Regions from separate parts of the Roseibium sp. FZY0029 genome, predicted to be linked through region 1. Evidence: predicted binding sites of a transcription regulator. Region 1 holds the regulator's gene; each other region holds the start of a gene.

Region 1 (6,959 bases):
CCATTGCCGCAAGCTCGCTCGATCTCATCATGAGCGACGTCGTGCGTGTTGCTGAAGGTCTCGACCTTGCCGTTTCTCAAGGTGCCATGTCAGCCGATATGGCGTCTTCCATCCGTACCGAGCTGACCGACGTGCGCAGCCGTCTCGGCGAGATCGGCGTTGCGCTCGGGTCCGAGGTAACCGCCGAAACTCTGCGAGCGGCACAGACCTACCGCAGCATTTCCGGCACCGGTCTGCTGCTGCGCACAATCGCCGTTCTGGCTGCCGGTGTGATCGGCTTTGCTGTCGGTGTGATGCGCACCAACAAGGATTTCCGTGCCCGCAACGTGGTGGAAACGGTTGTCCGTTACATCCTGATCGCTGCGGCCTCCATCGCCATCCTGACGACTGTCGGCATCGTGCTGTCACTGATCTTCAACACGGTCGAGTTCTTCCGGCTCTATCCGGCCGCGGACTTCTTCTTCGGCCTGACCTGGGCGCCGAGCTTCGGCGGCGGATCGGAGCTGGGCATCGTGCCGCTGATCTGGGCGACCATGTATATTTCCCTGATCGCGCTCGCCGTTGCGGTGCCGATCGGTCTGTTCGCCGCAATTTACCTGTCCGAATATGCGACGCCGCACGTGCGCGCCGTCGCCAAGCCTTTGCTTGAGATCCTGGCCGGCATCCCGACCATCGTTTACGGTCTCTTCGCACTGCTTACGGTCGGCCCGCTTCTGATGAACGTCTTCGGTTCCGGCGGCGCGCTCGGCGTCAGCTGGATGTCCGGTGCCTCCTCGGTGTTCACCGCGGGCGCCGTCATGGGCATCATGCTGATCCCCTTCGTCAGCTCGCTTTCCGACGACATCATCAACGCCGTGCCCCAGGCCATGCGTGACGGATCGCTCGGCCTTGGCGCCACCCATTCGGAAACCGTGAAGCAGGTCATTCTGCCGGCGGCTCTTCCGGGCATCGTCGGCGCCATTCTGCTGGCGGCCTCGCGCGCCATCGGTGAAACCATGATCGTTGTTCTGGGTGCGGGCGCTGCCGCCCGGCTCAGCATGAACCCGCTCGAAGCGATGACCACCGTGACCGCGAAGATCGTCAGCCAGCTCACCGGCGACGCCGACTTTGCCTCCCCGGAAGCCCTGGTCGCCTTTGCACTCGGCATGACCCTGTTCGTCGTGACCCTGGGGCTCAACATCGTCGCGCTCTACATCGTGCGCAAATATCGGGAGCAGTACGACTAATGACCGACACGACCCTTACGCCTCCGTCGGGCAAGACCAGTGCTCCGACCCCGAACAAGATCACGTCGATCCTCGAACTCGATCCGCTGACGAAAAAGCGCAACGCCGCTGAAGCCCGCTTCAAGCTCTATGGCATCATTGCCATCGGCATTGGCCTGTTCTTCCTCGTCGCGCTGTTGTGGGCAATCCTCTCCAACGGTCTCGGCGCCTTCAGCCAGACCTTCGTCAAGGTGGATGTTCCGCTCAACCAGCAGCAGATCGACGATGCGGAAAAGTCGGTGGTCAAGACATCCAAATACCGGGCCATCATCGACGACGCCTTTGCCAAGGAACTCGCTGGTGCCAACATCGCAACCGACATGTCGGCCAAGGACCTGCAGAAGCTGTTCTCGTCAGGTGCTGCCGCCACGGTTCGTGATTATGCACTGGCCAATCCGGACAAGATCGGGACGACCGTCACCTTCGAACTGATCGCCTCGTCCCGCGTCGACGGTTACCTGAAGGGCCGCGTCAAGCGGGAAGACCTTGCGGAAGACAAGAACCTGGATGCGGCGCATCTGGATCTGGTCGATCAGATGAAGTCTGCCGGCCTTCTGGAAAAGCGCTTCAACTGGTCCTTCATCACCGGAACCGATGCGTCCGACAGCCGCCCGGAACAGGCCGGCATCGGGGCCTCCATGATTGGCTCGCTGTTCATGATGCTGGTGGTGCTGTTCCTGTCGCTGCCGATCGGTGTCGCCGCTTCCATCTATCTGGAAGAGTTCGCACCGCAGAACAAGTTCACCGATCTGATCGAGGTGAATATCTCCAACCTGGCTGCAGTGCCGTCCATCGTGTTCGGTATCCTTGGCCTGGCGGTGTTCATCCAGTTCATGCACCTGCCGCAGTCTGCACCGCTGGTCGGTGGCCTGGTGCTGACGCTGATGACACTGCCGACGATCATCATCTCAACCCGCGCCTCGCTGAAGGCGGTTCCGCCGAGCATTCGCGATGCGGCCCTCGGGATCGGTGCCTCCAAGATGCAGTCGATCTTCCACCACGTGCTGCCGCTGGCCATGCCGGGCATTCTGACCGGAACGATCATCGGTCTGGCGCAGGCCCTTGGGGAAACAGCTCCGCTGCTGCTGATCGGGATGGTCGGCTTCATCGCCTCCAACTTCCCCGATGGTGTGGCCGCCGGTTTCTTCTCTCCGAACTCGGCCATGCCGGCCCAGATCTACGAATGGGCGAAACGCGCCGATCCGGCATTCTATGAGCGCGCATGGGGCGGGATCATCGTGCTGCTGGTGTTCCTCATGACCATGAACATTATCGCTATCATCCTGCGCCGCAGGTTTGAGCGCCGCTGGTAAGGATAGCTCCGATGAACGAGATGCCGAATTTTGAACAGGCGAAAACCATGACCGAAAGCAAAATTTCCGCGAACAAGGTGCAGGTCTATTATGGCGATACACACGCCATCAAGGACGTGGACATCGAAATCCAGCCGCGCTCCGTAACGGCCTTCATCGGCCCGTCCGGATGTGGCAAGTCGACCTTCCTGCGCACGCTCAATCGCATGAACGACACCATCGACATCTGCCGTGTCGAAGGTTCGATCAAGATCGATGGCGAGAATATCTATGATCCCAAGGTCGATCCGGTGCAGCTGCGCGCAAAGGTCGGCATGGTGTTCCAGAAGCCGAACCCGTTTCCGAAGTCGATCTACGACAACATCGCCTACGGTCCGCGGATCCACGGCCTGTCCCGCAGCAAGGCCGAGCTGGATGAAATCGTAGCGTCCAGCCTGCAGAAGGCCGGCCTTTGGGAAGAAGTCAAAAACCGTCTGGACGAGCCGGGCACCGGCATGTCGGGCGGACAGCAGCAGCGTCTTTGCATCGCGCGTGCAATTGCCGTGAGCCCGGAAGTGATCCTGATGGACGAACCGTGCTCGGCGCTTGACCCCATCGCAACCGCGAAGGTGGAAGAGTTGATCGACGAACTGCGCGAAAACTTCACCATCGTGATCGTGACCCACTCGATGCAGCAGGCTGCCCGTGTGTCTCAGCGTACCGCGTTCTTCCACCTTGGTGTTCTGGTGGAGGAAGGTCTGACGGAGGACATCTTTACCAATCCGAAGGACAAGCGTACGCAGGACTACATTACGGGCCGCTTCGGCTAAGCATTTTTTAGGTTTCTGAAGGGGACACAGGATGTCTGAACATACAGTCACGGCTTACGATGACGAATTGACGGCCATGGCCGGCAAGGTTGCCGAAATGGGCGGCATTGCCGAGACGGCGTTTGCCGATGCGGTTTCTGCGCTGGTGTCGCAGGATCTGGAGCTTGCCAAGGCGACGATCAAGGGCGATATCCGTCTGGACACGCTTTACAACGAACTTGAAGTGAAGCTGATCGAACTGATCGTGCGCCGCCAGCCGATGGGGCAGGACCTGCGCGAAATCACCGCTGCCACCCGCATTGCCAACGACCTGGAACGTGTCGGCGATCTTGCCAAGAACGTGGCCAAGAGAGTGATCGCCATCGACAGCGACCTGCAGAACAAGAAGCTCGCGATTGGTGTCGAACACATGACCGAACTGGCACTGTCCCAGCTCAAGCAGGTGCTGGATGCCTACGCCCGCAAGGATGCGGAAGCCGCGCGCCGGGTTCAGGAAGCCGATGCCGAGGTCGATGCGATCTACACGTCCATCTTCCGCGAACTCCTGACCTACATGATGGAAGATCCGCGCGTCATCACCCAGTGCGTCCATCTCCTGTTCTGCGCCAAGAACATCGAGCGCATTGGCGACCACGCGACCAACATCGCCGAGAACGTCTACTACATGGTCACTGGTGAACGTCTGCCGGAAGACCGGGCAAAGGTCGACGAAACCGGCGCGGTCTGAGCGCCGGCGTTTGTCGCATTTGCAAAAGATCTGAACGGCCGGCGCCTTGGCGCCGGTTGCTGTAATTGGAGCGAGATGTATGCCGAAGGTGCTCATCGTTGAAGACGAAGAACCGCTCAGCCTTCTTTTGAGATACAATTTGGAAGCAGAAGGGTACTCGGTCGAGTCCTGTGTCCGGGGCGATGAGGCGGAAATCCGCCTGCGCGAAAGCCTGCCGGATCTGTTGTTGCTCGACTGGATGCTGCCGGGCCTTTCCGGAATTGAACTGTGCCGCCGCCTGAGAGCGCGCGAGGACACCGAACGTCTGCCGGTCATCATGCTGACGGCACGCGGCGAGGAAGCAGAGCGCATCCGCGGCCTGTCGACCGGTGCCGACGACTATGTGGTCAAACCTTTCTCGGTCCCGGAGCTGATGGCCCGCGTGCGCGCCATCCTGCGGCGGGCAAGCCCGGAAGTGGTGTCCACCATGCTGCGGTCCGGTGATATCGAGCTGGATCGCGAAACCCACCGCGTCCGCCGCAACGCCAAGGAAATTCACCTGGGACCGACCGAATTCCGCCTGCTGGAATTTCTGATGACTTCGCCCGGCCGTGTCTTTTCCCGCGAGCAATTGCTGGATGGTGTCTGGGGGCATGATGTCTATGTGGACGAACGCACTGTCGACGTTCACGTCGGCCGCTTGCGCAAGGCCCTGAACAAGGGCAAGGCGAAGGACCCGATCCGCACCGTTCGCGGTGCCGGGTATGCCTTCAACGACCAGTTCACCGCCGCAACCGCCTGAGGTCAGAGCTCGGATCATACGATGAGAAGCCCGCTCTTGAGCGGGCTTTTTCGTCTCAGAGGCTTTGTCTTTCCCTCACAAGAGCTTTCCGCGGCGTCGCAGCCTGGTCCCGCGAAGGCCTTGCTCGGGCAATGGTCTGATGCGAGTGGATGGGAAAGGCAAATCAGCGGAGCGAAAGTCCAAGTAAAAAGCCCGCCAAAACGGCGGGCTTTTCGAGAAATCGTTTTGCTTACAGGCTATCAGCCTGCCTGAGCCATCGTCTTGCGGTCGCGGCGGCGGTCAGCGACCGGCTGATACGCGATCTTGCAGTGATGGGCGCAGTAGGGAACGCCGGCATCGGAATGGCGGCCGCAGAAGTAGAAGTCGTCGGTCGCCGGATCGCCGATCGGCCACTTGCAGGTCCGCTCGGTCAGCGTCAGGATGGTCGCGCGCTGGGAGATCGGCACCAGTTCGGCAATCGGCTCCACGCGCGGCTTGGCTTCAACCACCGGCGCCGGTGACATGTCCGCCTTCAGCGCCGTTGCACCGATGGACTGCGGATGTGAGCTGGTCGGCTTCTTTGGCGCGGCGCCCGTTGCCGGAGCTGCCGTCCGCGGCCGGCGCGGCTTTGCGCTTGAAGACGTGGACTTGGCACGGCCGGACAAACCAAGGCGGTGCACCTTGCCGATAACGGCATTCCGGGTAACGCCACCCAGTTCTCCCGCAATCTGGCTCGCGCTCAAGCCGTCGCCCCAAAGCTTTTTGAGAAGCTCAACCCGTTCGTTTGTCCAACTCATCGCCGCACCCTTTAGTTTGACCGACCCGCGGCCATTAACCCCGTGTTAAGCATGCGTAAGCACGCTTAATAATGGCATATCTAGTGCCTTTTGGTGATTTGCCTCACGAGATCTCGTGTCTGATTGTTCAGAGGTTACAATAACGTTAATTTGTCAGGCAACCACCGGACCCAAACCAGTTGGGGATGAAACGACTTTTCCCCAATTATGGCGAGGTCATTGAGAATTTTATGAAATCCGTCTTCCAGGGCGGGGGAAATGTCCAGTGCGCCATTTCCATTGACAGTGCACGGTACCGGCAGTGTATAAGGAAACCGCTACGTGCCGCCTCATCGGGGCGGCACGTTGCGTTTTGGCCCTTCGCGATCTTTTCCAGATGGCGGCCCGGCGTCGGGGCGACGCAGGGACAGCGGGGGCGTTTAAAGGAGACAAACGAGGTTATGTCCGCGACTGCACTATTCGGAAATTACGCAAGATCGAACCTGTCTTTCGATCATGGGGAAGGTGTCTGGCTGGTAACCACCGATGGCCGACGATTCCTCGATTGCGGTTCCGGCATCGCGGTCAACGCACTCGGTCATGCCCATCCGCATCTGGTCAAGGCGTTGCAGGATCAGGCCGCAAAACTGTGGCACACCTCCAACTTGCATCAGATGCCCGACGGCGAGCGGCTTGCGCAGCGTTTGTGCGCGGCCACCTTCGCCGAGAAGGTGCTGTTCGTGAATTCCGGCGCCGAGGCGATGGAAGCTGCCATCAAATGCGCGCGCCGGTATCATTATGACAACGGCAATCCTGAACGGTTCCACATCGTGACCTTCGAAGGCGCTTTCCACGGCCGGACCATCGCGACCATCGCGGCGGGCGGTCAGGCAAAATACCTTGAAGGCTTCGGCCCGAAGGCTCCCGGTTTCGATCAGGTGCCGGCCGGCGATCTGGATGCGCTGAAAGATGCCATCGGTCCGCAAACCGCGGCGATTGCCATCGAGCCCGTTCAGGGTGAGGGCGGGATCCGCGAAATTCCGGCCGACTTCCTGCGCGCGCTGCGCAAGATCTGTGACGACAACGGCATTCTGCTGATCTTCGACGAGATCCAGACCGGTGTCGGACGGACCGGTAAGTTGTTCGCGCACCAGTGGGCGGGCGTGGAGCCGGACCTGATGGCGATCGCCAAAGGCATCGGCGGTGGTTTCCCGATGGGCGCATGCCTTGCAACCGCGGAAGCCGCAGCAGCCCTTTCGCCTGGAACCCACGGCACCACCTTTGGCGGCAACCCGCTGGCCATGGCGGT
Region 2 (6,959 bases), on a different contig from region 1:
CAGCGGACGTGTGCGTTCAGAACTGCCTTGCCCGATGCGCCAGTTCGACACCGGGGTTGACCCGCATCAGCCGCATTTCACCAAAACTGCGGATCTCGCGCTTGCCGAGGTCTTCCAGGTGAAATTCGTCCACCAGGAACTCCTTCATGGCATCAGGCGCCACAACGCACATAGGATTGGCGAATTCCTGCAGTCGTGCGGCGAGGTTCACCGCCGAACCGAAGACGTCATAGACATATTTCTGGATCCCGACGACCGAACCGACTGCCGGTCCCGTGCCCAGTCCGACCCGCGCCAGCCACTTGTGTTGATGGCTCTGGTTTCTGCGTTCCAGGTAGCGAATGAAGCGGACGGCGCAATTGGCAACCGCACGCATGTGGTCTGGCGAAGGTTCGGGCATGCCCGCAACGGCAAGATAGGCATCACCGATGGTCTTGATTCGCTCGCAACCGAATTGCTCCGCAATACGGTCGAAAGCGGTGAAGATGTCGTTCAACTCCCCGAGCGTGACCGTCGGATCATGTTCCGAGGAGAATTTCGTGAAGCCCACGAAGTCGAGCATCACGACGGAAACGCTTTCGTAAAGCTGAGGCGTGACGACACCGAAGGTCTTGAACTCCTCGTAGACCGAGCGCGGCATCAGGTTGAGGAGCAGGCGTTCAACACGTTCCTTTTCCCGCTCCAGTTCCCGCGTATTCCGCTCGACCATGGAAGAATAACTCTCGATCATCGATTCCAGTTCGCGGATCCGCGTGATGTTCTGACACTCGACGACGAGGAAATCCTGCTCCTCGGCCGGGGAGACCGTCAAGGCGATGACCAGCGTCCGGCGCTTCATCTTGACGGAGACTTCGCCGGTAAAGCGGCCCTGGTCTTCTATTTCCGCGCGGAGCTTTTCGATATCGATATCCGGCAGCAGATCGGTGAGCGCCGCAGCGGCATCTGGTTTTCCAAACCAATCGGAAAACGGGCCGTTCTGGAAAAGAACCTGCAGGTCCTTGCTGCCGACTACGGCAATGCCAACACCGATCGCGCGCAGGAGCTGCTGGTTGATGGCGGTGATGCTCATGGAGCACCGGTCGAAAGGATGGCGGAGCGGCGGGCTTCGATTTCCCGCATCACGGACTTGATGTCACCCGGGTCGAATTTGTGTTCCACCAACGTCTCGCGCAGAAGCCGCGCGATTTCGTCAAAATCCTCGTTGTTCAGGTCAAGGGTGGCATGGGTTCGTCTCAGCCGCTCTTCCGAATAGGAAATCGGCCCGCCCAAAAGGTAGGAGATAAATTTTGTCTGATGATCGATCAGACGCGTCATGTCGACGTCGTCGAAAAAGTCGCCGATGTCCTCGGAATCGAGAACCTTATCGTAAAAAGTCATTACGATGCGGCTCACCGAGCCGAAGCCGCCGTACTTTTCAAACAATGTCGCAGGCATGCCGCAGAACTCAATTTTCAGAATGAGATCAAGAATAAGAGAGTAGTCGACTATTCTGCCAATGCAAAGATTTTGTGCTTTCTATTCCTCTGGGTCACATAATCGGATTTTCTCTGCGGGTCTCTCGCACATTCCGGTGGTCGGTTAATCGCCGTGTTAGGGCGGGGCGGGGTGTTCCTGTGTTCCAGTACATGAGCGCGAAAAGCCCGGCGTTGGCACGGCAACAGAGTGTCACCGCGCCTTCCGGGATATCCTCTCTCTTGAAACCCGCTATTTGGACAGGTCCTGGGCCAACATGAGAGCGTTGCCGTCCGGATCGTAGAAGGTTGCCGTGCTGACCATGCCTTCGATGGTTTCTGTCGGCCCGTCGAAATTGACCCCCGCTTTTTCCAGTGCACTGCGGGCAACGGCGATATCGGCCACACCGAACACGGGAACAGTGTTTCCCGGAGCGGGTTCGGACTGTTCGCCCAGCCCCAGGGTCACGCCCTCGGTCAAGGTCTTCAACTCGCTCCAGCCAGCGTCATCCATATGGTAAAGCAGCTCGAACCCGAGCTTTTCCGCATACCAGTCGGCACTTGCCTGCCTGTCGCGAACCGAGAGGGCGAGGGTGATCGTGTTATCCAGTGAAACGACAGGCATGAGACTTCCTTATGTAGCAAAAGTATAGTAGCTATAAAACATGAATATGCAGCTTCTTGTCAACCTCACGTCCAAGGCCTGGTCCCTGAAAATTCTCGCTCAGCTGCATGCAGGCCTTCCCGGGCGCCAAGCTCCATTGATTGCAGCAACGGGGGCAAGCCGCAGTTCGTTTGCGGCAAGCCTTGACCTTCTGATCCAGCTTGGGCTGATCGAGCGAAACCCTGGCCACGGCCATCCCTTGCGGCCGGAGTTTCGGCTTACGGAAAACGGCAAGGTTGCCGCCGCCATGGCGAGCCGAATCGAGGAGATCGTTCCGAACGAGGATGCCTTTGCCATACTGAGACGCAGCTGGACCGTCCCGATCCTGGCGGTGACGGGAACGCCGAGCCGATTTTCGGCCATCAAGTCCGGTCTTGGGCCAGTCACGGACCGGGCCCTGTCGAAGTCCCTGGGTGTACTGGAGGAAAAGGAGTGGTTGAGGCGGGATATCGACCTGTCTCAACGTACGCCCTTCCCGATCTATCATGCCGTAAATGCAGGACTGGAAATCAATCAGGTGATCTCCGCCGGCGGGTTTTGACCGGGATGTGAACCAAAGTTCTATCCTGTGGTTGCATTTTTCGCTCTGGAGGTGCGGTTTTCCCCTACGTCGTCCACCGTGCAAGTATCTGTTTCTGAGGGTTAATTTCAAAATCAATGAATCTGGGCGTGTGGCGGGGCCTCATGACTCTTCTGGTTCATTGCAGTTTCCGGATGTAGCGCTACGCTTGTGAGGTCGTGGCGAATCTTGCGAGGCAAGCATGTCCCGGTCAGACGAAGAGAAATGCGGTCGCCTGATGCGCACCGCCTGCACGAATGTCATCGGTTTCTGGCAGCTTTTGCAGGAGCCGGACGTTCACAGGATCGATCATGTCAAACGCCTGCAGTACCGGGCCTACATGATCGGCTCCGCCCTCCATCTGGCAGACCTTGTGGTCAGGCACGAACAGGCCCTGATCCATCTCCGCCGGCCAGCCGGGGAGCCCGAGCTGGGCGAAGAAGCAAAACAGTTCCGCGCCATGGTTCACGCGTTTGATGGTGACCACCAGGAGACACTCGATGCCCGGGCCCTGGTTTTCAGCCAGGCCGTGCAGAGCGCCTTTGCGGAATAGACACGGGTAGGGTCAAAGGCCAAGTGCGGCGACCATCCTGTCGACCGCATCGTCCACCGTACCGGTGTTTTCAATGCGGATCAGGTTGGCGACGTTTTCCGGTTCCAGGTCGGCGCGGCGTAGCCGGTCTTCTATTTCCTGCCTGCTTTCGCGGCCGCGCGCAGCAAGACGTTCGGCCAGAATTTCGACCGGGGCGGTGATCAGCAAAACGCTGGCGTTGCGGTACTTGTCTTCTGCCTGCTTCAGAACCTTGCGTGAGCCATTGGCAATAACGGTTTCGCCGGCTGCGATTGCCTGGTCGTAGCTTTGCGGAATGACGTAGCCGAGCCCGTGGGCTTCCCAGCAAAGGGCAACTTTTCCGTCAGCTCTCAACCGGTCGAATTCGGTGCGTGAAAGCGTGTCGTGATCCTCGGCCTCGACATCTGCCGCACGGGTGATGGCACGCCGGGCGAAGCTGACGTCCGTTCGGCCCGCGAGACGGGCTTTGAGCGCGGCCATCAGCGTGTCCTTGCCAGCCCCACTCGGGCCCACCACAAGCACCATGCGGCCGGGGCCGAGCTTTTCAGCCATGACGGAGCCAGCCTCAGGCAACCCTTTTGCCCTCGCGCCAGACGCCGCGCACGACCGGAATGTCGCCCACCATCTTCACCTGAATGAGATCGGCCCTGAGGCCGGGGTCCAGAACGCCGCGGTCTTCCAGGCCGATGGCCTTTGCAGGCGTTGACGTGACCATGGCAACAGATTGCGGCAGAGAAATCGCTTCGACCTCATCAGCCAGTTGGAAGGCAGCCTGCAACAGCGAAATCGGCACATAGTCGGAGGACAGCACATCCAGAACGCCTGCCTCTGCAAGTTCCTTCGCCGAGATGTTGCCCGAATGAGACCCGCCGCGAACGACGTTCGGCGCGCCCATCAGAACGGCCATGCCGGCTTCGTGTGACGCCTTGGCGGCTTCCAGAGTGGTCGGAAACTCGGCGATTTTCGTCTGCAGCGAAATTGCCTCGTTCACATGGGCGGTGGTGGCGTCATCGTGGCTGGCGATGGCGATGCCGCGCGCTTGGGCGATGTCCGACAGATGCTTGCGGTTTTCAGGGGCGAGGCTGCTGGCGCGTGCCTGGCGCTTGCGGATGAACTCGTCCATCTGGGCGTCGGTGAATCCCTTCTTGCCCTGATAGTAGACCTTGTAGGCATCCATCGACACGAATTGGCGCTGACCGGGCGTGTGGTCCATCAGCGAGATCAGGCGGATACTGTCATCATCCTCAAACACCTTGAAGGCGTCGAGCACGTCTGGCGCGGACACTTCGCAGCGCAGGTGGATGAAATGATCGGCGCGCAGGCGGTTTTCCCGCTGGCCGGTTTCAATGGCGTCGGCAAGTGCGCGCATGTCCGCATAGCCGAGGTCCGCGTCTTCATCCATGCCAACGCGCAGGGCATCGAAAACCGTGGTGATGCCCGAGCAGGCAATTTGGGCATCGTGGGCCTGGACGGCGGAAACCGGGTTCCAGCGCACTTTCGGACGCGGCGCGTAGTGGGTTTCCAGGTGGTCGGTGTGCAGTTCGATCAGGCCGGGCAGCAGGTAATCGCCTTCGCAGTCATGGCCGTCGACGTCGGTCGGCGATCCGACGCCGGAAATCAGACCGGCATCGTCGACCGTCAGGGAGCCGTCGAACACTTCGCCTGCGAGAACCAGACGGGCATTCTTGAAGACTTTGGGGTGCTTGCTCATGCAGTTTCCTCTTGGGACAGATGCCCGCTCTGGCTGAGCGCGTCAGCGGGGGCGGTGTTGCCGGTCAGCTCAAATACCGTGCGGACCTCAAACGGCGCGCCGCGCTCGGCTTCGGTGTAAAGCGCGACGTGGCGGCACAGCCTTTTCCTGCCGGTGACATCCGCGAAATGGTCTCGGGCGGCATTCGTCAGCCGTTCCATGTCGGTGTCGTCTTCCAGCTTGTTGGACAGAGTCAGATGAAAGCGGAATTCATCGAAGATATAGGGATAGCCCCATCTGACGAGATAGGTGTCGTGTTTTTCCGACAGTCTGCTCTTGCGGCGGCGCTCCAGATCCGCTTCCGAAAGCGGTGCGCGGAACGGCTCAAACCGGCGCACGCACAGGCTGGCAAAGGCACGCAGGGCCGGCTCTTCTGCCTCAGGGGTGAGTGCCAGAAAACGGCCAAGCCTGTTCACGCCGAGGGCTTCTATCTCGTAAGGCGCGATTTCCGCTGCAAAGGCTGTGCAGGCTTCCACCAACCCCGCCTCGGTCTGATCGGCTGCGAGGGAAAACGGGGCTTTCAAGGTCCCGTGAAAACCATAGCGTCGGGGATCGGTCGTCAGCTCGTGAAAGCGTGCAGGTGTCATGCCGTGCAATTCCGGTTGGGTCAGGGCCGCGCTGGTGAAGGGATCACGCCCGAGCCAGGTGTTTCCGAGCTGCATCAGGCGGTCGTCGGCATTGGCGGCGAAATAGAGAGCATAGCGCATGAGGGGAATCGCAATTTTTGAAATGTGGTTCGGCCGGGAAGTGGCAGGGCCACGTCCTTCAACTTTCTGAAGGAGTGACCTAAAGACGGGCGGTGACTTTTCTGTGACAGTTTCCGCCCGTCTGCAAGCCTTTCCTCATCTTGCGCCTCAGGCGGCCGCTTCCGCGCTGAATCCCGTCACGTCGATGATGCGGTCGGCAATCTGCTCCCGCACATCCTGATCGTGCAGGATGCCAACCATTGCTACGCCCTGGGCTTTCTTCTCTTCCACCAGACGGACAACCACGGCTCGGTTGGCGGCGTCGAGCGAGGCGGTCGGCTCGTCCAGCAGCAGGATCGGATAATGGGCGATGAACCCCCTGGCGATGTTGACGCGCTGCTGTTCGCCGCCGGAGAAGGTGGCCGGCGGCAGGGTCCACAGGCGCTCGGGCACATTCAGCCGAGACAGCAGGGAGCGGGCCTTGTCGACACCTTCTTCCTCGCTGGTGCCCTGGGCGATCAGCGGTTCCGCAACCACATCTTCCGCCGACACGCGCGGAATGGTGCGCAGGAACTGGCTGACGTAGCCGATCGTGTCTTCGCGCAGGCGCAGAATCTTGCGCGGCTCGGCGCCGGCAATGTTGACGATCTCATCGCCGGCCGTCACCAGGATCTGGCCCTCGTCACAGCGGTAGTTGCCATAGATCATCTTGAGGATCGAGCTTTTGCCGGCTCCCGAGGGGCCGCCAAGGACGACGCATTCGCCGGCATTGACCGAGAATTCGACTTTCTCGACTACGGGAATGACGGTCCCGCCTTGCAGGTGCATGGTGAAGGACTTGCCGACATTGTTGAGATAGAGGCGTACGGGCATTTCGGTCCTCATACCTGGAGAATGGAAGAAACGAGCAGCTGGGTATAGGGCTCGCGCGGATCGTCGAGCACCTGATCCGTCAGGCCGCTTTCGATGACATCGCCGTGGCGCATCACCATGATCCGGTGCGACAGCAGCCGGGCGACGGCAAGGTCGTGGGTGACGATGACTACCGAAAGCCCGAGATCGGCCACCAGACGGCGCAGCAGGTCCAGAAGGCGGGCCTGAACGGAGACATCCAGACCGCCGGTTGGCTCGTCCATGAAGACCAGCCGCGGCCTTGTGACGAGGTTGCGGGCGATCTGCAGGCGCTGGCGCATGCCACCGGAGAAGGAGCGCGGATCGTCGTCGATACGGTCACTGTCGATTTCCACCCGTCCCAGCCAGTCGTCAGCGGTGGAGCGG
Region 3 (6,959 bases), on a different contig from region 1:
CAGCGAGAAAGCCAGACGGACACCACCCTTGGCGTCGGCGGACAGTTCCTTGAACTTGCCCTTGCCGCGGCCACCTGCGTGGATCTGCGACTTCACGACCCAGAGCGGGCCCGGAAGGCTCTTGGCGGCTGCTTCGGCTTCGTCGGCGGAGAAGATGGCAACGCCTTCGGCCACCGGTGCACCGTATTCCTTCAGAACGGCCTTGGCCTGGTATTCATGAATGTTCATGTGTTTCCCCCGTTGTCGGAGGACCGTCCTTCCACCAGGGAAGAACGGCCGCAAATTCCCTTAGGCGGGCCCGGTTCAGGCGAGCGCCGGCTGAATTTTCTTGCAGGCCTCGACCAGACCATCGACGGACGCGACGGACTTGTCGAAGTTTGCCTTTTCCTCACCCTGCAGGTCGATCTCGATGATGCGCTCGACGCCATCGGCGCCGATCACGACCGGAACGCCCACATAGGTGTCCTTGAGGCCATACTGGCCGTCGAGGGCAGCTGCACACGGCAGGACGCGCTTCTTGTCCTTCAGGTAGCTTTCAGCCATTGCAATGGCGGAAGCAGCCGGAGCGTAGAAAGCAGAGCCGGTCTTCAGCAGGCCGACGATCTCTGCGCCGCCGTCACGGGTGCGCTGGACGATTTCTTCCAGACGCTCGGCCGTGCACCAGCCCATCTTGACCAGGTCGGTGAGCGGGATGCCGGCGACGGTGGAGTAGCGGATCAGCGGTACCATGGTGTCGCCGTGGCCGCCGAGAACGAATGCGGTCACGTCTTCGATGGAGACGTTGAACTCGTCTGCCAGGAAGTAACGGAAGCGGGCGCTGTCGAGCACGCCGGCCATGCCGACGACCTTGTTCTTCGGCAGGCCGGAGAACTTCTGCAGGGCCCAGACCATCGCGTCGAGCGGGTTGGTGATGCAGATGACGAATGCGTTCGGGGCATACTTTGCAATGCCGGCGCCAACCTGCTCCATAACCTTCAGGTTGATTTCCAGAAGGTCGTCGCGGCTCATGCCGGGCTTACGCGGAACACCGGCGGTCACGATAACAACGTCCGAGCCTTCGATGGCTTCGTAGCTGTTGGCACCTGCCAGCTTGGCATCAAAGCCATCGACCGGGGAGGACTCAGCCAGATCGAGCGCCTTACCCTGCGGAACACCTTCCGCGATGTCGAAGAGCACGATGTCTCCCAGTTCCTTCAAACCTGCCAGATGTGCGAGTGTGCCGCCGATCTGACCAGAGCCGATCAAGGCAATCTTGTTCCGCGCCATTTCGAAAGTTTCCCTTTACGTAAGATGGAACTCCATGCCATCCTCTGATGACTGAGGATGGCACTACTCCCTTTGCTCCGCCCGCGCAACCTCGCCAAAAGAATATTGCGCGATGGCGGACAAATTTTCTCATATCTTCCCGCCTGCATAATTCCCCTATAGGGAATGCAGACCTATGCGTGTATCTTTCGTCTTTCTCCCGCAAGGTAGGCCCCGGACCGCATCTCGATCAAGCGCGAAGCCGTGCGGTCGAATTCGAAGGCTTCCGTCCCGTCCTCGCCGATATAAAGATCCTGCGGTTCGGCCTCGGCGGAGACGACCAGCTTGATGCCGTTATCGTAAAGTGTATCAATCAGATTGATGAAGCGCTTGGCCTCGTTGCGCCTCGCCTTGGAGAGCACGGGCACATTGTCCAGAAACACCGTGCCAAAGGCATGGGCGATGCGCAGGTAGTCGCTTGCTCCCAGCGGCTGCATGCACAGGTCGTCGAAGGAGAACCGGGCGGCACCGGCCGCAACGCAAGGAACGGCAATCTTGCGGCCCTTGTTTTCAAGCTCTTCCGAATGAGGCGTCATGCCGTGGGTCAGCTTGGCGAAGAGGTCGTCCATATGCGCATCCGCGCTGTCACCCAGAGGCGTGACATAGACCGGCGCGCCGGCGAGCTTTTCCAGGCGGTAGTCCGTCGGACTGTCCAGATGAAGCACCTCCACCTTGGACGTCAGCAACTTGATGAAGGGCAGGAAGAGCTGGCGGTTGAGGCCGTCCTTGTAGAGAAGGGACGGTTCGACGTTGGACGTGGCAACCACGATGACGCCGCGTTCGAACAACTGGGTGAACAGGCGGCCGAGGATCATGGCATCGGCGATGTCGGTCACAGAGAACTCGTCGAACAGCAGCAGGCGTGTTTCTTCTGCAATCTGCTTGGCTACGGGCGGGATCGGATCGTCACCCTTGACCTCGCCGCGCTTGTGCGCCTGGCGATGGGCGTGGATGCGCTCGTGCACATCAGTCATGAATTCGTGGAAATGAACCCGCCGTTTGCGGCGAATGACCGTGACCTCGTAGAAGAGGTCCATCAGCATCGTCTTGCCGCGTCCGACGCCACCCCACATGTAAAGCCCCTGCACGGAGGCCCAGAGCTGGTTCTTCTTGCTGGCGAACAGCCAGCCAAGCGAACTTTTCTTAGAGGCCAGACGGGTTTCGGCAAGGCGGGTATTCAGGAGATCGAGCTGGCGCACAGCCTCCCGTTGCACGGGGTCTTCCTTGATCTCACCCGACGCGATCAGCGCGTCGTAGCGGGCGCTGAGGGCGCGGTTGACCGGCAGTTCCATTTTCAAAGGTGCTGCTCCCTCCATGAGAAATCATGGGGTCTTGGACGTATCTATGTGCACGGCGGAATAAGGTCAAAACGTCGCAGATGCAAGTCATGATATGGTTGTAACCGATCACACATTCTTACGTATTTGTATTTCAACCGTTTGAAATTTAAGGATTTCAGGCCTGATGAGAATTTCTCTGCTGCCGCATGATCCGGACTGGATTCGCCAGGCCGACCTGCTGATGAATGACCTGCGGCACCTGCTGGGAACAAGGGCCGAGGGCCTGGATCATGTCGGATCGACGGCCGTGCCGGGGCTGATTGCAAAGCCGAAACTCCACATCGATATTTCGCTGGCCCCCGGTGCTTCAGCGGACACGGTCACCCACGAGCTCTTGCATCTGGGCTACCACAACCTCGGTACCCGTTTCCGGGACGATGAAGTGCAAATGACACGGCCTGCCGGGCCAAGGCCCCAGCCGGCCGGGACGAAACATCAGGAGGTGATCATCGCCCACCGGATTTGCCTGTGTGCCTTCGGCTGCCCCTCACCAGGGCTGCGGCGGACATTTCGCGATGCCTTGCGCAGCAACGAAAGCCTTGCGATGCGCTACGCGGCTCTGAAACAGGATCTCAGCCGCAAGGCCGGGCAAGACGCCGACTGGGAGCTCTACACGTCCGGCAAGACCAGCTTCATTGAAGATGTCCTGTCCAGCAGGAAGGACCGTGCGCTCATCACCCGATGAGGCTCCGTGCGCAACGCTTCCAAGGTTCGGGCGGTCAGGTAAAACAAAAGCGCCCGCAACCGGTAGGTGGGTTACGGGCGCCTGGCACAGGGAGGGGGCCTGTGCGGGAGGAACGCAATGATGACCCTTCACGACTCGTCTTCGCCGGAGGGCCTGCGGCCCCTTGCCTGTATTCGCCTGGCATAGGGAGTTTCCAGGCGAAGACCAGGATTGTGGGCGGTTAGCGCAGATAAAGTGCCGTCTTGCGGCCGTTCTGCACTTCCTGAAGATAGAGAAGCTGAGCAACAAGGTAACATTCGGACTGATCGTCCAGATTAGCCTTGCGTCCGCGACCGTCGGTCAGAAGCCAAGCGTTGCCGGACTTCACCACATCGCATTCGATCGGGTCTGAAGCATCGAAACCGGCCTTGTTGAACAGCTCCGTGCCGACGCGACTTCCGGTATCGTCTTCAAGACCCTTCATCGCCATGCGCATGCTGCGATAGGCCTTGTGGACCGACAATGTAGCGACGATTGCAGTTACCACCTCGTCTCCGTCCATGGCGGCAAAGCGCACAACGCCGCCTTCCTGCGGAATGATGGAATTGGAACAGGGTGTGCGCTGGAGATCGCCAAGCGTGGTCCATTCGGACCGCAACGTCACGGTTGCAGGTTGGCGCAGGGCGGCCATTTCCTTGGAAAGGCGCTTTTCCGCTGCCTTCTGCGGGTTTCGAAGCGCCCGCTCCGTACGGGCGGATGTCGCCGCGACAGTGCCTCCGATGCGCAAGCGGCGGAAGACAATGACGTCGCGCATCAGGTCGGTGCGCTCCACCCGCCATCCGGCGTCCAGCCATGCATTCTGGTGAACCAGGCTGCCGCCGGAATTGGCCCACCAGGTACGATGTTCCCGGGCGCTCTTGGGCAGCGACGAACCTATGATATCTTCAACTTCGTTCAGCTTGGCCGCCCAGACTACATCTTCCAGTCGCGCCAAGTGTTCCCGCAGTGGTTCATATTTTGACATTTGCACAGCCTTTCCGGTAGCTATGCAAATATACACCTATAGCGCGAGCTGTCCAGCATTAATACGGAGGGGCTTTAACGGTATAGCGAGATAGGCGATCCGGTTGATGTTTGGCCGTTAAACTGGCCGGAAGCGCTGGAATAAAGCTGCGCAACGATCAGGCCGGCACCGTCCTTCAGGACCACCTGATTGCCGCTCAGGTCCCAGGCGGAAATGCCGGACAGTACCGGGGAACTACAACCTCTGGTATTTGCGCGGTAACCGCCGGACCAGGTGGTCAGCGTCATGAAGGCCATGCAGTTTTCGCCCGCGGAGCTGATTTTCCAGCCACCCAGAAGATCCGTGCGGCCAATTTCCTTGGCATCGGCAGGTGCTGCAACCGGGTTGCTGGCCAGATCCGTCGGTTGTGCAGACGGGTCGTTGAGACCGGCGCCCTGCGCGTTGGGATCAAGCGGTGCAAGCTGTCCCGAGCCCACTGGCGTTGTCGGGGTCGCCGGCAGCGGTTCGGCATAGTTGCGGCCCCCGGACAATCTCTGGCAGCCTGCTGCCAGAACGACCAGGCCAACGATCAAAACAAACTTTCCCGCGCGCATCATGACGAATCAATCCCTCACCTTCGTCCCAATATGGGAGCAACTCTTAGCCCACAATTTGTCGAAAATCCAAAATCCTGAAAATCGACCGTCTCAAGATCTGTCAGGCGACGCGGTTCGAAACGTTGACTCCGGCTGATTTTGGAGGCTCCACAAGCCTGTCGATTGCCCCTGCGATCCTCTCGAAATAGGCGGCGCAGGCAGCAAAACCTTCCGGAAAAGGCGGCTTTGCGGCAATGTTCCACCAATGGCTGGAGGTAGTGGTTTTCCATTGCGGGGGCAAGACGACGGGGTCCTGATCGGTGAGATAGATCACCCTGTCGGGAATCTCCGCATGTGGCATCAGGAAAATCTCGACCGGTTTGGGAGCAAGGCCATTGGCGTCTATCCCCCTGGCCGACAGAAGCCGGTGCACGTGCCGGCTGAGGCTTTGCGAAGGCGACACGCCCGCGGAAAAGGCCCGCATCAGACCGCCGGCCCGAAAGTTCAGATAGGCTTCAGCCAAGGGCGACAGCAGGCTGTTGTCCGGACAGACGAACAGAACGGTTGTTTTTGGCACGGGGTCTTCCTTCGCGGAAAAAGCCCTGACAGGAACGCCACGGGCGGCCTCCCCCTACAGCCGCGACAGGAAGACTTTATGACAAAGCCGGGAAAGGCCGTAAAATCATGAGGATATCTTTTCAGAGCCTGATAAACAGGAGCGCAAGCACTCCCGCTATGACCGGCGTTCCACTGACACCGCAGTGCGGGAGTTGCGCCCGAACCTTGAAACAAGTCCTTGAGGAGCCCCTATGCCAATTGCCTTCTGGTGCGTCCTTGTTGCTGCCATTCTTCCCATGCTTTCGGTCTTTCCGGCCAAACTGAACAAATCCTTCGACAATTCCCGTCCGCGCGATCCGGACTACTGGCGAGACGGGTTCCGTGCCCGGGCGCAAGGCGCACAGGCAAATGGCTTCGAAGCGTTTCCGCTGTTTGCAGTTGCCGTTTTTGTCGGCCTCAACCAGGGCGGCGATCCGCACTGGATCGACCGACTTGCCGTGCTTTTTGTGCTTTTGAGGATCATTTATATCGGCTGCTACTGGGCGGACAGGGCATCGCCGCGCTCGCTTGCGTGGATCGCCTCGTTCTTGACATCCTTGGCAATTTTCACCAGTTCCCTATGGAGCTGAGCCGCTTGTGAGCGGGATCCGATCCTGAAAATCGTACAACGACCATTTGCACCAAGAAGCTGATTTCGTTAACGATGCATCGGAGTGAGGCAGTTATCTCGTGGGCAGAGGTGCATTGTGCGGACGACCGATCAGACGACAGACACCTTGCCGACGCGCCGTCAGGCCGCGTCCCAAAGGCAGATTTCGGATCAGCATATCGTCGATGTTCTGATCGCAGAACGGGGCAAGCTGGTGATGGCGAGCCCGTGGTGGCCTTTCATCAGACCCTTCGCTCATAAGATCCTGCGATACAAGTCCGCGGTCGAAATGGCCGACACGATCGCGCATATGGAAGCGCTGGACGTTTTTGCTCATCTGAGCAATCTGCTGTCGCTTGACGTCACCACGCTCGGTCTTGAACGGGTGCCGAAGGAGGGGCCTGTCGTTCTGGTGTCCAACCACCCGACCGGTATTGCGGACGGTATCGTTCTGTACGATGCCATCAAGTCGCGACGCAACGACCTTGCCATCTTCGCCAATCGCGACGCGATCCGCATCAATCCGCGCCTTGCCGACATGATTATTCCAGTCGAATGGCGTGCGGACTTCAAGAGCCGCGAAAAATCCAAGGAAACGATCAAGCTTGCCTCCTCGGCCTTCGCCAAGGAGCGGGTCGTGGTGCTGTTTCCGTCCGGACGTCTGGCCTACTGGCACGACGGCAAGCTGACCGAACGCCCCTGGATGACATCCGCCCTGGCGCTGGCGCGCAAGAACAAGGCCCCGATCATTCCCATGCACATGGGCGGGCGCAACTCCGGGCTGTTCTACTTCCTGGCCAGGGTCTCCACTGAATTGCGTGACATGACGGTCTTCAACGAATTG

What was found. The regulator PhoB, encoded in region 1, activates phosphate uptake and scavenging genes when phosphate is short. The targets are predictions, from matches to a motif close to TGTCATNNANCTGTCAT.
Region 2: a site for PhoB is predicted at 5,795-5,811, ahead of V1T76_RS13210 (DUF1045 domain-containing protein). Genes of this name have one in related genera too.
Region 3: a site for PhoB is predicted at 5,553-5,569, ahead of V1T76_RS18375 (arsenate-mycothiol transferase ArsC). Genes of this name have one in related genera too.

The regions. Positions count from the first base shown of each region.
Region 1 covers NZ_JAZDVZ010000001.1:338,243-345,201, reverse strand. Annotated here, with positions in the region: gene pstC (phosphate ABC transporter permease subunit PstC) at 1-1,226, shown strand, start outside; gene pstA (phosphate ABC transporter permease PstA) at 1,226-2,578, shown strand; gene pstB (phosphate ABC transporter ATP-binding protein PstB) at 2,590-3,387, shown strand; gene phoU (phosphate signaling complex protein PhoU) at 3,419-4,114, shown strand; gene phoB (phosphate regulon transcriptional regulator PhoB) at 4,194-4,895, shown strand; gene V1T76_RS01560 (GcrA family cell cycle regulator) at 5,135-5,671, opposite strand; gene V1T76_RS01555 (aspartate aminotransferase family protein) at 6,112-6,959, shown strand, end outside.
Region 2 covers NZ_JAZDVZ010000004.1:337,734-344,692, reverse strand. Annotated here, with positions in the region: gene V1T76_RS13245 (adenylate/guanylate cyclase domain-containing protein) at 17-1,069, opposite strand; gene V1T76_RS13240 (group I truncated hemoglobin) at 1,066-1,434, opposite strand; gene V1T76_RS13235 (VOC family protein) at 1,705-2,076, opposite strand; gene V1T76_RS13230 (winged helix-turn-helix transcriptional regulator) at 2,123-2,656, shown strand; gene V1T76_RS13225 (hypothetical protein) at 2,877-3,227, shown strand; gene phnN (phosphonate metabolism protein/1,5-bisphosphokinase (PRPP-forming) PhnN) at 3,240-3,797, opposite strand; gene V1T76_RS13215 (alpha-D-ribose 1-methylphosphonate 5-triphosphate diphosphatase) at 3,811-4,956, opposite strand; gene V1T76_RS13210 (DUF1045 domain-containing protein) at 4,953-5,702, opposite strand; gene phnL (phosphonate C-P lyase system protein PhnL) at 5,850-6,554, opposite strand; gene phnK (phosphonate C-P lyase system protein PhnK) at 6,563-6,959, opposite strand, start outside.
Region 3 covers NZ_JAZDVZ010000006.1:124,593-131,551, forward strand. Annotated here, with positions in the region: gene sucC (ADP-forming succinate--CoA ligase subunit beta) at 1-228, opposite strand, end outside; gene mdh (malate dehydrogenase) at 304-1,266, opposite strand; gene zapE (cell division protein ZapE) at 1,440-2,597, opposite strand; gene V1T76_RS18360 (GrpB family protein) at 2,770-3,330, shown strand; gene V1T76_RS18365 (DUF7662 domain-containing protein) at 3,551-4,333, opposite strand; gene V1T76_RS18370 (protease inhibitor Inh/omp19 family protein) at 4,408-4,929, opposite strand; gene V1T76_RS18375 (arsenate-mycothiol transferase ArsC) at 5,030-5,485, opposite strand; gene V1T76_RS18380 (MAPEG family protein) at 5,718-6,095, shown strand; gene V1T76_RS18385 (GNAT family N-acetyltransferase) at 6,213-6,959, shown strand, end outside.